Regions from separate parts of the Streptomyces sp. NBC_00078 genome, predicted to be linked through region 3. Evidence: predicted binding sites of a transcription regulator. Region 3 holds the regulator's gene; each other region holds the start of a gene.
The links. The regulator HrcA, encoded in region 3, represses chaperone genes, less so after heat shock. The targets are predictions, from matches to a motif close to TTNGCACTCNGNNNNNCNGAGTGCNAA.
Positions count from the first base shown of each region.

Region 1: the regulator HrcA is predicted to act here: its motif matches at 2,202-2,228, upstream of groES (co-chaperone GroES).
Region 2: the regulator HrcA is predicted to act here: its motif matches at 1,594-1,620, upstream of groL (chaperonin GroEL).

Region 1 is NZ_JAPELX010000001.1:5,627,114-5,631,357, forward strand. Features, by position in the region: gene OOK07_RS26540 (class I SAM-dependent methyltransferase) at 1-198, opposite strand, end outside; gene OOK07_RS26545 (polysaccharide deacetylase family protein) at 289-1,218, shown strand; gene OOK07_RS26550 (polysaccharide deacetylase family protein) at 1,215-2,036, shown strand; gene groES (co-chaperone GroES) at 2,375-2,683, shown strand; gene groL (chaperonin GroEL) at 2,803-4,244, shown strand, end outside.
Region 2 is NZ_JAPELX010000001.1:4,127,049-4,131,292, forward strand. Features, by position in the region: gene groL (chaperonin GroEL) at 1-1,466, opposite strand, end outside; gene OOK07_RS19210 (cold-shock protein) at 1,848-2,054, opposite strand; gene OOK07_RS19215 (MoaD/ThiS family protein) at 2,507-2,782, opposite strand; gene thrC (threonine synthase) at 2,896-4,179, opposite strand; SAM riboswitch class I at 4,198-4,244, opposite strand, start outside.
Region 3 is NZ_JAPELX010000001.1:2,959,091-2,963,334, forward strand. Features, by position in the region: gene dnaJ (molecular chaperone DnaJ) at 1-1,052, opposite strand, end outside; gene hrcA (heat-inducible transcriptional repressor HrcA) at 1,053-2,069, opposite strand; gene OOK07_RS13825 (MBL fold metallo-hydrolase) at 2,221-2,949, shown strand; gene OOK07_RS13830 (DUF3097 domain-containing protein) at 2,984-3,799, shown strand; gene OOK07_RS13835 (Uma2 family endonuclease) at 3,777-4,244, opposite strand, start outside.

The DNA of each region.
Region 1 (4,244 bases), 2.7 Mb from region 3:
CGCCGCGTCCCCGGCGGCGAACTTGGCCGCTGCCCGCTGCCGCAGCCGGGCCTGTCCGATCGCCGCCGACACCAGCTCGGCGGGGTGTTCGCGGCGCAGCCGGGTGGCGACGGCCAGCTCGTCGGCCGGGGCCGTGCCACGCACCTCGTCGAGGAGGGCGCGGCCTTCGGGGGTGAGGAGGGGAGCGAGGTCGTTCACCGGCTCATTGTGGGCCAGTCGGTGGACGGTGCGCCTCCGGCCGCGGTGTCGGGCCGGGATCCGGGGGGTGGCCTGCGAGGATCCCGCGTCATGCGAGCAGTCGTACAAAATGACAAGAATCGCGCTTATGGGGTGAGCCGGATCCGCGGTGGGATCGCCGTGCTCGCCGTCGCGGCCATCGCCTCGGGCTGTGCCCCGGACGGCAGTTCCCAGGTGCGCCCCGCCTCCGGCCGGCAGCCGCTGCAGGCACCCCCCGCCCGCGCCCTCGGCGCGTACGCCGCGAAGCTGCACGCGGCGTACGCCGCCCGGGCCGCCGCGGCCAGGCGCTGGGGCCTGGACCAGGTTCCGCTGACGGCTCCGCCGCCGCCCGCGAAGAAGCCGAGGATCACGGCCCGCAAGGGCTTCGAGGTGGACGACCAGGAGGAGCTGAACCTCCCGCCGGTCTTCACCACCGTCCCCACGACACAGAAGGTCGTCTTCCTCACCATCGACGACGGTGCCGAGAAGGACCGGGCGTTCCTGCGGATGATGAGCGAGCTGAAGATCCCGTACACCGCCTTCCTCAGCAACTTCCTGGTGAAGGACGACTACCCCTACTTCCGCACGATGCAGTCCAAGGGCGTCACCCTCAACAACCACACCCTCACGCACCCCTACCTGCCGGGACTGTCGTACGAGGAGCAGTGGGACGAGATCTGCGGCATGCAGAAGATCATGAAGAAGCAGTTCGGCAGGGCCCCGACGGTCTTCAGGCCGCCCTTCGGCAACTACAACCAGGACACGCTGCGAGCCGCGAAGTCCTGCGGAATCAAGTACGCGCCGATCTGGGACGAGGAGGTCTTCGTCGACCACTGGGAGTACCGCGAGGACGACCAGGACCTGCACCCCGGCGACATCGTCCTCACCCACTTCCGCGGCCGCCACGAGTGGAAGGGCACGATGGTCGACGACATGCGCCGGTTCCTGCGGAGGGTCACGGCCGGGGGATACGCGGTGGCCCGCCTGGAGGACTACCTGTGAGGCTGCGGGCCCTGGCGGCCGGTGCGCTGGCGCTCGTCCTGCTCACCGGCTGCGCCCAGTCCGTCGACCCGATCGAGCGGCTGGGCGCGAAGGCGGCCCAGCGGGTGCGGGCGCACGGGCCGGGCGGAGCGGCCGAACGGCCGTACCGCCGCTGGGGCCTGACCGCTCCGCTGCTCCCCGCCCCGAAGCCGTCACGTGCGCCGGGAGCGGGTACCGAAACCGACGGCCGGGCCCTGCCCCCTGTCGTCTCCCGTGTCCCGACCCGCGACAAGGTCGTCTTCCTGACCTACGACGACGGGGCCGAGAAGGACCCACGGTTCGTCGACATGGTCCGTGAGCTGCGCCTGCCCGTCAGCATGTTCCTCACGGACCGCGTCGCCGGACCGGGACACCGCCGCTTCGCCCGCCTCCAGTCGGCCGGCGCGAGCATCCAGAACCACACCCTCGGCCATCCCGCCCTGCGCGGCCTGCCCTACGCCGGCCAGCGCGCCCAGATCTGCGGCCAGCAGGACAGGCTCAGATCCCGCTTCGGCCGGCACCCCCGCCTCTTCCGCCCGCCCTACGGCACCTACGACACCGCCACCCTCCGCGCGGCCGCCGACTGCGGCATCTCGGCGCTCGTCCTGTGGCGCGTGTCGATGACGGGCGACGGCGACCTGACGTATCCGCGTGGCCGCCACCGACTGAGGCCCGGCGACATCGTGGCGGTCGACCCGGACGGGGGATCGGGCCCGACCCTGCGGGAACGGACGGCGCGGTTGCTGCGCCGGGTTCAGGGGCAGGGGCTGACGGTGGGCCGCCTGGAGGACTACGTCTGACGTTCGAGCGGCGGTGACTTTCACAGCGCAGGTCGGCAAATCTCAGCCCGTCCGGCGTTTGAGGACGAGGCCGTTCAAGCCGAAGCGGGGGTCCGGGGGCGGCAGCCCCCGGGACGGCCACCGAACCTCCGGCTCACCCAAAACCCCGCGCCGCGCCGCACGGCATTGGCACTCCGCTTGACCGAGTGCTAATCGCAGTCATAGTCTCGGGTCTGGCACTCCCCACTGGAGAGTGCCAACTACGCGACGGGCAGATCCGGCACCCGCGACGACGGATCCACCTGGTCGCCACCTCAGACAGTTAACCCCGTGAGATCTCCGAAGGGGGAGGTCGGATCGTGACGACCACCAGCTCCAAGGTTGCCATCAAGCCGCTCGAGGACCGCATTGTGGTCCAGCCGCTCGACGCCGAGCAGACCACCGCCTCTGGCCTGGTCATTCCGGACACCGCCAAGGAGAAGCCCCAGGAGGGCGTCGTCCTGGCCGTGGGCCCGGGCCGCTTCGAGAACGGCGAGCGGCTTCCGCTCGACGTCAAGACCGGCGACATCGTGCTGTACAGCAAGTACGGCGGCACCGAAGTGAAGTACAACGGCGAGGAGTACCTCGTCCTCTCGGCTCGCGACGTGCTCGCGATCATCGAGAAGTAATTCGCTTCCAAAGAACATCTGCTTTGAGCTGCGCCCCGGGCCCCCGCGACCTTATGAAGCCGGGCGTCAGGGGCGCAGTTCGTTTCACCCACATTTTCCGAGAGGGCTGAACCGCTCCCATGGCGAAGATCCTGAAGTTCGACGAGGACGCCCGTCGCGCCCTCGAGCGCGGCGTCAACAAGCTTGCCGACACGGTCAAGGTGACGATCGGCCCCAAGGGCCGCAACGTCGTCATCGACAAGAAGTTCGGCGCGCCCACCATCACCAACGACGGTGTCACCATCGCCCGTGAGGTCGAGGTCGAGGACCCGTACGAGAACCTCGGCGCCCAGCTGGTGAAGGAGGTGGCGACCAAGACCAACGACATCGCGGGTGACGGCACCACCACCGCCACCGTGCTCGCCCAGGCGCTCGTACGCGAAGGCCTGCGCAACGTCGCCGCGGGTGCCTCCCCGGCCGCCCTGAAGAAGGGCATCGACGCGGCTGTGGCCGCCATCTCCGAGGAGCTCCTCGCGACGGCCCGCCCGATCGACGAGAAGTCCGACATCGCCGCCGTGGCCGGCCTGTCCGCCCAGGACAGCCAGGTCGGCGAGCTCATCGCCGAGGCGATGGACAAGGTCGGCAAGGACGGTGTCATCACCGTCGAGGAGTCCAACACCTTCGGTCTTGAGCTGGACTTCACCGAGGGCATGGCCTTCGACAAGGGCTACCTGTCCCCCTACTTCGTCACCGACCAGGAGCGTATGGAGGCCGTCCTCGACGACCCGTACATCCTGATCAACCAGGGCAAGATCGCCTCGATCGCCGACCTGCTGCCGCTGCTGGAGAAGGTCATCCAGACCAACTCCTCCAAGCCGCTGCTGATCATCGCCGAGGACGTCGAGGGCGAGGCCCTCTCCACCCTGGTCGTCAACAAGATCCGCGGCACCTTCAACGCGGTCGCGGTCAAGGCCCCCGGCTTCGGTGACCGCCGCAAGGCGATGCTGCAGGACCTGGCGGTCCTCACCGGCGCCACCGTCATCTCCGAGGAGGTCGGCCTCAAGATCGACCAGGTCGGTCTTGACGTGCTGGGCTCCGCCCGCCGTGTCACCGTCACCAAGGACGACACCACGGTCGTCGACGGTGCCGGCAACTCCGAGGACGTCACGGGCCGCGTCGCCCAGATCAAGGCCGAGATCGAGAACACGGACTCCGACTGGGACCGCGAGAAGCTCCAGGAGCGCCTCGCGAAGCTGGCCGGCGGCGTGTGCGTGATCAAGGTCGGCGCCGCCACCGAGGTGGAGCTGAAGGAGAAGAAGCACCGTCTGGAGGACGCCATCTCCGCGACCCGCGCCGCGGTCGAGGAGGGCATCGTCTCCGGTGGTGGCTCCGCGCTCGTCCACGCCGCCAAGGTGCTGGAGGGCTCCCTCGGCAAGACCGGCGACGAGGCCACCGGTGTCGCCGTCGTGCGCCGCGCGGTCGTCGAGCCGCTGCGCTGGATCGCCGAGAACGCCGGCCTGGAGGGCTACGTCATCACCTCCAAGGTCGCCGAGCTCGAGAAGGGCCAGGGCTTCAACGCCGC
Region 2 (4,244 bases), 1.2 Mb from region 3:
CCTTCCTTGATCAGGTCGACGTACTCGCCGGTCGCGGCGTTCAGGCCGTGGCCCGGGGTCAGGTTGCGCACCTTCTCCACCACGACACCGCCCTCGAGGCCGGCGTTGACGGCGATCTGCTTCAGCGGGGCCTCAAGCGCGATGCGCACGGCGTTGGCGCCGGTCGCCTCGTCACCTTCGAGGTCCAGCTTCTCGAAGACGCTGGACGCCTGGATGAGCGCGACGCCACCACCGGCGACGATGCCCTCCTCGACGGCGGCCTTGGCGTTGCGGACGGCGTCCTCGATGCGGTGCTTGCGCTCCTTGAGCTCCACCTCGGTGGCGGCACCGGCCTTGATGACCGCGACACCGCCGGCGAGCTTCGCCAGGCGCTCCTGCAGCTTCTCGCGGTCGTAGTCCGAGTCGCTGTTCTCGATCTCGGCGCGGATCTGGTTGACCCGGCCCTGCACCTGCTCCGTGGAGCCGGCGCCGTCGACGATGGTGGTCTCGTCCTTGGTGATGACCACCTTGCGGGCGCGGCCCAGCAGGTCGAGGGAGGTGTTCTCGAGCTTGAGACCGACCTCCTCGGAGATGACCTCGCCACCGGTGAGGATGGCGATGTCGTTCAGCATCGCCTTGCGGCGGTCACCGAAGCCCGGGGCCTTGACGGCGACGGACTTGAAGGTGCCGCGGATCTTGTTGACGACCAGGGTCGACAGGGCCTCGCCCTCGACGTCCTCGGCGATGATCAGCAGCGGCTTGCCCGACTGCATGACCTTCTCCAGGAGCGGGAGCAGGTCCTTGACGGAGCCGATCTTGGAGTTGGCGATCAGGATGTACGGGTCGTCGAGCGACGACTCCATACGCTCCATGTCGGTGGCGAAGTACGCCGAGATGTAGCCCTTGTCGAAGCGCATACCCTCGGTGAGCTCCAGCTCCAGACCGAAGGTCTGGGACTCCTCGACGGTGATGACGCCTTCCTTGCCGACCTTGTCCATCGCCTCGGCGATGAGCTCGCCGATCTGGGTGTCGGCGGCGGAGATGGAGGCCGTCGAAGCGATCTGCTCCTTGGTCTCCACGTCCTTGGCCTGCTCAAGGAGGGCACCGGAGACGGCCTCGACGGCCTTCTCGATACCGCGCTTGAGGGCCATCGGGTTGGCGCCGGCGGCTACGTTGCGAAGGCCTTCCTTGACGAGGGCCTGGGCGAGAACGGTCGCGGTGGTCGTACCGTCACCGGCGACGTCGTCCGTCTTCTTGGCGACTTCCTTGACCAGCTCGGCGCCGATCTTCTCGTACGGGTCCTCGAGCTCGATCTCCTTGGCGATGGAGACACCATCGTTGGTGATCGTGGGGGCGCCCCACTTCTTCTCGAGGACGACGTTGCGGCCCTTGGGGCCGAGCGTCACCTTCACGGCGTCCGCGAGCTGGTTCATGCCGCGCTCGAGGCCGCGCCGCGCCTCCTCGTCGAACGCGATGATCTTGGCCATGTGAAGTGGTCCCTCCAGGACTGGGGGTGATTCCTTCGGACCGCGCCCGCGCCCGCGACGGACGGCTCGCCGGCCTTGTGGTTCCTTGCCCCACCCGGCCTGCGGGCCTCACCGACCCGGTCCTTCGTTGTCACTCTCACCTTCAGAGTGCTAACGCAATGATTAGCACTCGCCCCCGTCGAGTGCAAGGTGCGCCCGCGAAGCGGGCCCCTTGGGAGTGGTGCTCGGGCGACGGGCGGGCGCAGGCACCTGCCGGGGATCGGGCAGGTGACCGCGGGGCCCCGGCCCGGGTCCTCCGGGCATGCCGAAGGGCCCGCACCCTGAGGCGCGGGCCCTTCGATCAAGAAAGAAGAACGTCGCTGCAGTAACCCGGCGCGTGCTTCAGCCGGCCGCCAGCCGGACCATGTCCGCCTGCGGCCCCTTCTGGCCTTGCGAGATCTCGAAATCGACCCGCTGACCCTCTTCCAGGGTGCGGTAGCCGTCCATCTGAATCGCACTGTAGTGGACGAAAACATCCGCACCACCGTCGACCGCGATGAAGCCGTACCCCTTCTCCGCGTTGAACCACTTGACGGTGCCCTGAGCCATGCCTAACTCCCCTATTACTGGCCCTTGCACAGATCCACACTTCGCGGATCCGGGTCAGACCTCACCCCCCACGGTTGGGGGCGTGCGCCGGAACGCGTCGACCGCGGCCGAATGTATCTGTCCAACTGCCGTCTGCAACAGGTCAATCGGACGAGAAATCCGGGCACGACTGGTCGGGAATTTACTGAGAATTCACCCGAATTCAGGGCAAGTCGGGCCCCACAAAAGGAGCATAAGACGCAAAGAACCTGCACACTTTGGCTGTTTCTTGGTGCCTGGAAAGAGAGAACTCATATGCATCCGGCATAACGAGCCAAGCGGGTTCCCCAACTGTACCGTGCTCAACCATGCAGAATTGCCCCCTCCGTTTCTCTCACGGAGGGGGCAATTCGTTGAACTCTCGGTAACCGATATTACCGACGGTAATAATCGGGTCGTTCGACCTGTTTGAGTCAGCCTCCGGCGACGGCCGGGATGATCGAGACACCGGCACCGTCCGGGGTCGCCGTCTCCAGCCCCTGCTCGAAGCGCACGTCGTCGTCGTTCACGTACACGTTGACGAAGCGGCGCAGCTTGCCCTGGTCGTCGAGAACGCGCGCGGCGATACCCGTGTGCTTCTTCTCCAGGTCGGCGATGACCTCGCCGAGGGTGCCCCCTTCGGCGGCGACCTCGGCCTGGCCCCCGGTGTAGGTGCGCAGGATGGTGGGGATGCGGACGGAAACGCTCATGTTCAAACCTCCGGTCAGGTACTCGCCCTCAGGGGCGCGGGGCTGTGTTGGATGTGCCGCTGCTGCCGTCGCGTGGGCGCGACCAGCCCCCAGCGGCCCGCAGACAAGAACAGCTACACGAGCCCAGCGTCGCGGAACGACTCCAGGTTGGGACGAATCGTCGCGGTCAGCCCCGTGCCGGCCACCGCGTCCAGCGTCTTGAGGCCGTCACCGGTGTTCAGGACGACCGTCGTCAGGGCCGGGTCCAGCAGACCGTTCTCGATCAGCTTCTTCGTCACACCGACGGTCACCCCGCCGGCGGTCTCCGCGAAGATGCCCTCGGTCTGGGCGAGCAGCCGGATCGCGTCGACGACCTGCTCGTCGTTGACGTCCTCCACCGCACCGCCGGTGCGGCGGGCGATGTCGAGAACGTAGGGGCCGTCCGCCGGGTTGCCGATCGCCAGGGACTTGGCGATGGTGTTCGGCTTCTGCGGCCGCACGACGTCGTGGCCCGCCTTGTACGCGACCGACACCGGCGAGCAGCCCTCGGCCTGCGCACCGAAGATCTTGTACGGCTTGTCCTCGACGAGCCCGAGCCTGATCAGTTCCTGCAGACCCTTGTCGATCTTCGTGAGCTGGGAGCCGGAGGCGATCGGGACGACCAGCTGGTCCGGGAGCTGCCAGCCGAGCTGCTCGCAGATCTCGTACGCCAGGGTCTTGGAGCCCTCGGCGTAGTACGGCCGCAGGTTGACGTTGACGAAGCCCCAGCCCTCGCCGGCCGGGTCGCCGATCAGCTCGGAGCAGAAGCGGTTCACGTCGTCGTAGTTGCCCTCGATGCCGACGAGCTCGCCGCCGTAGACCGCGGCCATGACGACCTTGCCCTGCTCCAGGTCGTGCGGGATGAAGACGCAGGAGCGGAAGCCGGCGCGGGCGGCGGCGGCACCCACCGCACCGGCGAGGTTGCCGGTGGAGGAGCAGGAGAGGGTGGTGAAGCCGAAGGCGCGCGCGGCCTCGATGGCCTGCGCGACGACGCGGTCCTTGAAGGAGTGCGTCGGGTTGCCGGAGTCGTCCTTCACGAAGAGCTTGCCGGCGTCGACGCCCAGCTCACGCGCCAGGTTGTCGGCCTTGACGAGCTTGGTCCAGCCGGGGTTGATGTTCGGCTTGTCCGCCACGTCCGCGGGGACGGGCAGCAGCGGCGCATAGCGCCAGATGTTCGCGGGACCCGCCTCGATCTGCTTGCGGAGCTCCTCGGTGTCGTAGGCCGAGAAGTCGTACGCGATCTCGAGCGGGCCGAAACACTCCTCGCAGGCGAAGACCGGACCGAGGGGTACGCGGTGACCGCACTCTCGGCATGAGAGAGCCGCGGCGGGACCCAGATCGACGGTGTTCGTGGTGCTTGCAACAGTCTGCGCAGCCATGTGAGGCGAGGCCCTTTCTCCTCATCTTCCTCACGACGCATCTCGTCGTGAGACGGATTTGGCAC
Region 3 (4,244 bases):
CCGCGCAGCTTGGCCAGCTCACGCAGGAGGCGCTCCTGTTCCGGGTCCAGCTTGCTCGGGGTCTGGACCTCGACGTGGACGATGAGGTCGCCGCGGCCGCCGCCGCGCAGGTGCGTGACACCGCGGCCGTGCAGCGGGATCGACTGGCCGGACTGGGTGCCGGGCCGGATGTCGACCTCCTCCATGCCGTCCAGCGTCTCCAGCGGGACCTTGGTGCCGAGGGACGCGGCCGTCATCGGGATGGTGACCGTGCAGTGCAGGTCGTCACCGCGCCGCTGGAAGGTCGAGTGCGGCAGCTCGTGGATCTCGACGTAGAGGTCACCGGCGGGGCCGCCACCGGGGCCGACCTCGCCCTCGCCCGCGAGCTGGATGCGGGTGCCGTTGTCGACACCGGCCGGGATCTTGACCGTGAGCGTGCGACGCGAGCGGACCCGGCCGTCGCCGGCGCACTCCGGGCACGGCGTGGGTACGACGGTGCCGAAGCCCTGGCACTGCGGGCACGGGCGGGACGTCATGACCTGGCCCAGGAAGGACCGGGTCACCTGCGACACCTCGCCGCGGCCGCGGCACATGTCACACGTCTGAGCGGTCGTGCCGGGCGCCGCACCCTCACCGTTACAGGTGGAGCAGACGATCGCCGTGTCGACCTGGATGTCCTTCGTCGTGCCGAAGGCGGCCTCGTCGAGGTCGATCTCCAGCCGGATCATCGCGTCCTGGCCCCGGCGCGTACGCGACCGCGGACCCCGCTGCGACGCCGTACCGAAGAACGCGTCCATGATGTCCGAGAAGTTCCCGAAGCCGCCCGCGCCGAAGCCGCCGGCACCACCGCCGGCCTGCGAGAGCGGGTCGCCGCCGAGGTCGTAGACCTGCTTCTTCTGCGGGTCCGACAACACCTCGTAGGCGGCGTTGATCTCCTTGAACCGCTCCTGGGTCTTCGGGTCCGGATTGACGTCCGGGTGCAGCTCGCGCGCGAGCCGCCGGAAGGCCTTCTTGATCTCTTCCTGCGACGCGTCGCGGCGCACGCCGAGAACGGCGTAGTAGTCCGTGGCCACTTACGACTCCGCCAGGATCTGTCCGACGTACCGTGCCACTGCGCGTACCGCTCCCATCGTTCCCGGGTAATCCATGCGAGTCGGTCCGACCACGCCGAGCTTGGCGACCGCCTCGTTGCCCGAACCGTAGCCGACCGACACCACCGAAGTGGAGTTGAGTCCCTCATAGGCGTTCTCGTGCCCGATGCGCACCGTCATGCCCGAATCCCCCGCCTCGCCAAGCAACTTGAGGAGCACGACCTGCTCCTCAAGCGCCTCCAGGACGGGGCGGATGGTGAGGGGGAAGTCATGTCCGAAACGGGTCAGATTGGCGGTGCCGCCGATCATCAGCCGTTCCTCGTTCTCCTCGACCAGTGTCTCCAGAAGTGTGGAGAGCACTGTCGAGACCGTACCCCGGTCCTCGGCATCGAAGCCTTCCGGCAGGTCTTCCACGAGCCGGGGCACGTCCGTGAACCGGCGCCCCGCGACCCGGCTGTTGAGCCGGGCCCGCAGGTCGGCGAGGGAGGCCTCGCCGAAGGGTGCCGGGCAGTCGACCATCCGCTGTTCGACCCGGCCGGTGTCCGTGATCAGCACGAGCATCACGCGCGCGGGGGCGAGCGACAGCAGCTCCACGTGCCGCACGGTCGAGCGGGTCAGCGACGGGTACTGGACGACCGCCACCTGCCGCGTGAGCTGGGCCAGCAGCCGAACCGTCCGCGCCACCACGTCATCAAGATCTACGGCGCCGTCGAGGAAGTTCTGGATGGCCCGCCGCTCGGGCGCCGACATCGGCTTGACGCCGGCGAGCTTGTCGACGAACAGCCGGTACCCCTTGTCGGTGGGGATCCGTCCGGCGCTGGTGTGCGGCTGGGCGATGAACCCCTCGTCCTCCAGGGCCGCCATGTCGTTACGCACCGTCGCCGGGGACACGCCGAGGTTGTGCCGCTCGGTGAGTGCCTTCGACCCGACCGGCTCCTCGGTGCCGACGTAGTCCTGGACGATGGCGCGCAGCACCTGAAGCCGTCGTTCGCTCAGCACCGCGCACACCTCCAGAAGTCGTCCCCTAGGCACCTCGCCTGGCACTCTGTCCGTCCGAGTGCCAGCGTTCCCCGGCCCAGTGTACGGCTGTGGGGTACACCCAGGGCAAGGTCGGCCCCCGTCGGCGGGGTCGTACGGCTAGCGTCGCCGTATGACGGTGACTTGGGAAGAGCTGGGGTGGGAGCGGGTGGCGGCCGGGGTGGGGCGGTGCCGTCTTCCGGGCTGGGACTGCACGGCTGGGCTGGTCGTCGGGGCGGGTACGGCGCTGGTGATCGACGCCGGGGCGAGCCTCGCGGAGGGCGTGCGGTTGCGTACAGAGGCGCAGGAACTCACCGGTCATCGTGTGACTCATCTCGCGCTCACGCATCCTCACTTCGACCATGTCTTCGGGGCGGCGGCGTTCGCGGGTGCGGAGGTGTACGGCGCGGTGGGCATGGACACGGTGTTCGGCGCACGGCACGCGCGCGAGGAGCTGCGGGCGGACGCGGTGGGCAACGGTCTGGACGCACGGGTGGCCGAGGAGGCGGTGGACGCCCTGGTCGCGCCCCGGCATCACGTCTCCGGCGAGTGGACCCTCGACCTGGGCGGCGGGCGGCAGGTCCTGCTGGCGAACGTGGGCCCGGGTCACACGGCGCACGACCTCGCCGTCCTGGTCCCCGGCTCCCCGGAGGTCGTGTTCTGCGGCGATCTGGTCGAGGAGTCCGGTGAGCCCCAGGCGGGCTCCGACGCCGTACCGTCGCACTGGCCGGCCGCCCTCGACCGGCTTCTGGACCTGGGCGGCGCGGACGCGCTGTATGTGCCCGGTCACGGAGCGGTGGTCGACGCGGGGTTCGTGCGGGCACAGCGCGACGGGCTGGCCGCGCGTTTCGGCGTGTCGTGACCGCCGCCCGGCGGCTTCTCCTATCGTCATCCGAATGCGCCAGTACTCCGCCGATCTGACCCCGCCGTGGAAGAAGCCCAAGCCCGTCCCGGAGGTCGCGGCCGAGCCCGGTCTGGTGGTCGAGGAACCCGGCACCGGTTTCTGCGGCGCGGTGATCCGCTGCGAGGCGGGCACGGTGACCCTGGAGGACCGCTTCGGCAAGCACCGGGTGTTCCCGATGGAGCCGCGGGGCTTTCTGCTGGAGGGCAGGGTGGTGACGCTTGTCCGCCCGTCCTCGTCGGCTCCGGTACGGCCCACCCGCACGGCATCCGGTTCGGTCGCCGTCCCCGGCGCACGCGCGCGCGTGGCCCGCGCCGGGCGGATCTACGTGGAGGGCCGGCACGACGCCGAGCTGGTGGAGAAGGTCTGGGGTGACGACCTGCGCGTCGAGGGTGTGGTCGTGGAGTACCTGGAGGGCGTGGACGACCTGCCGTCGATCGTGGCCGAGTTCGCGCCGGGGCCGGACGCGCGGCTGGGGGTGCTGGTGGACCACCTGGTCCCCGGCACCAAGGAGTGGCGGATCGCGCAGTCGGTGACGAGCGAGCACGCACTCGTGGTCGGGCACCCGTACATCGACATCTGGGAGGCGGTGAAGCCGGCTTCGGTGGGCATCGAGGCGTGGCCGCGCGTCCCGCACGGGCAGGACTGGAAGACGGGGGTGTGCCGGGCGCTGGGCTGGCCGTCGGAGAACACCGGCGCGGTGTGGCAGGCGATCCTGAAGCGGGTGGGGTCCTACAAGGACCTGGAGCCGGAGCTGCTGGGGCGGGTGGAGGAGCTGATCGACTTCGTCACGGGTAGCGGTGGGGCCTGACCTTCTCGTACGTTGCGAATTCGCTGGTGTCCAGTTCGATACCGAGGGGCTCCAGCGGCGTGGGATCGCCGAACTTCGTGATGCGCTGGCGCCGGTAGTCCGCGTCCTCTCCATGCCCCACCGGCTCAGTGAGAAGTACGGATTGGGCCATGATGGGGTCGATGATGATGTAGGCGGGGATCTTTGCAGCCGCGTAGATCGAACGCTTCACTCCGTAGTCTCGCGTCACGCTCGTCTTCGAGGCGACCTCTACCAGCAAGGTGATGACTTCGGACGGCATCAGCCTTCCGTGACCGGGTCCGGCACCTCGTTCAAGCACCACAAGGTCAGGCTGCGGCTCGCTGGTTTCCTCAAGGATGGCGATGTCCTGGGTCTGGAGTCGACGCCAGTGCCGCCGGGGGATCTGGTCCTGAACCGCCTCGACAATGTCGTTGTGGGCCACGTC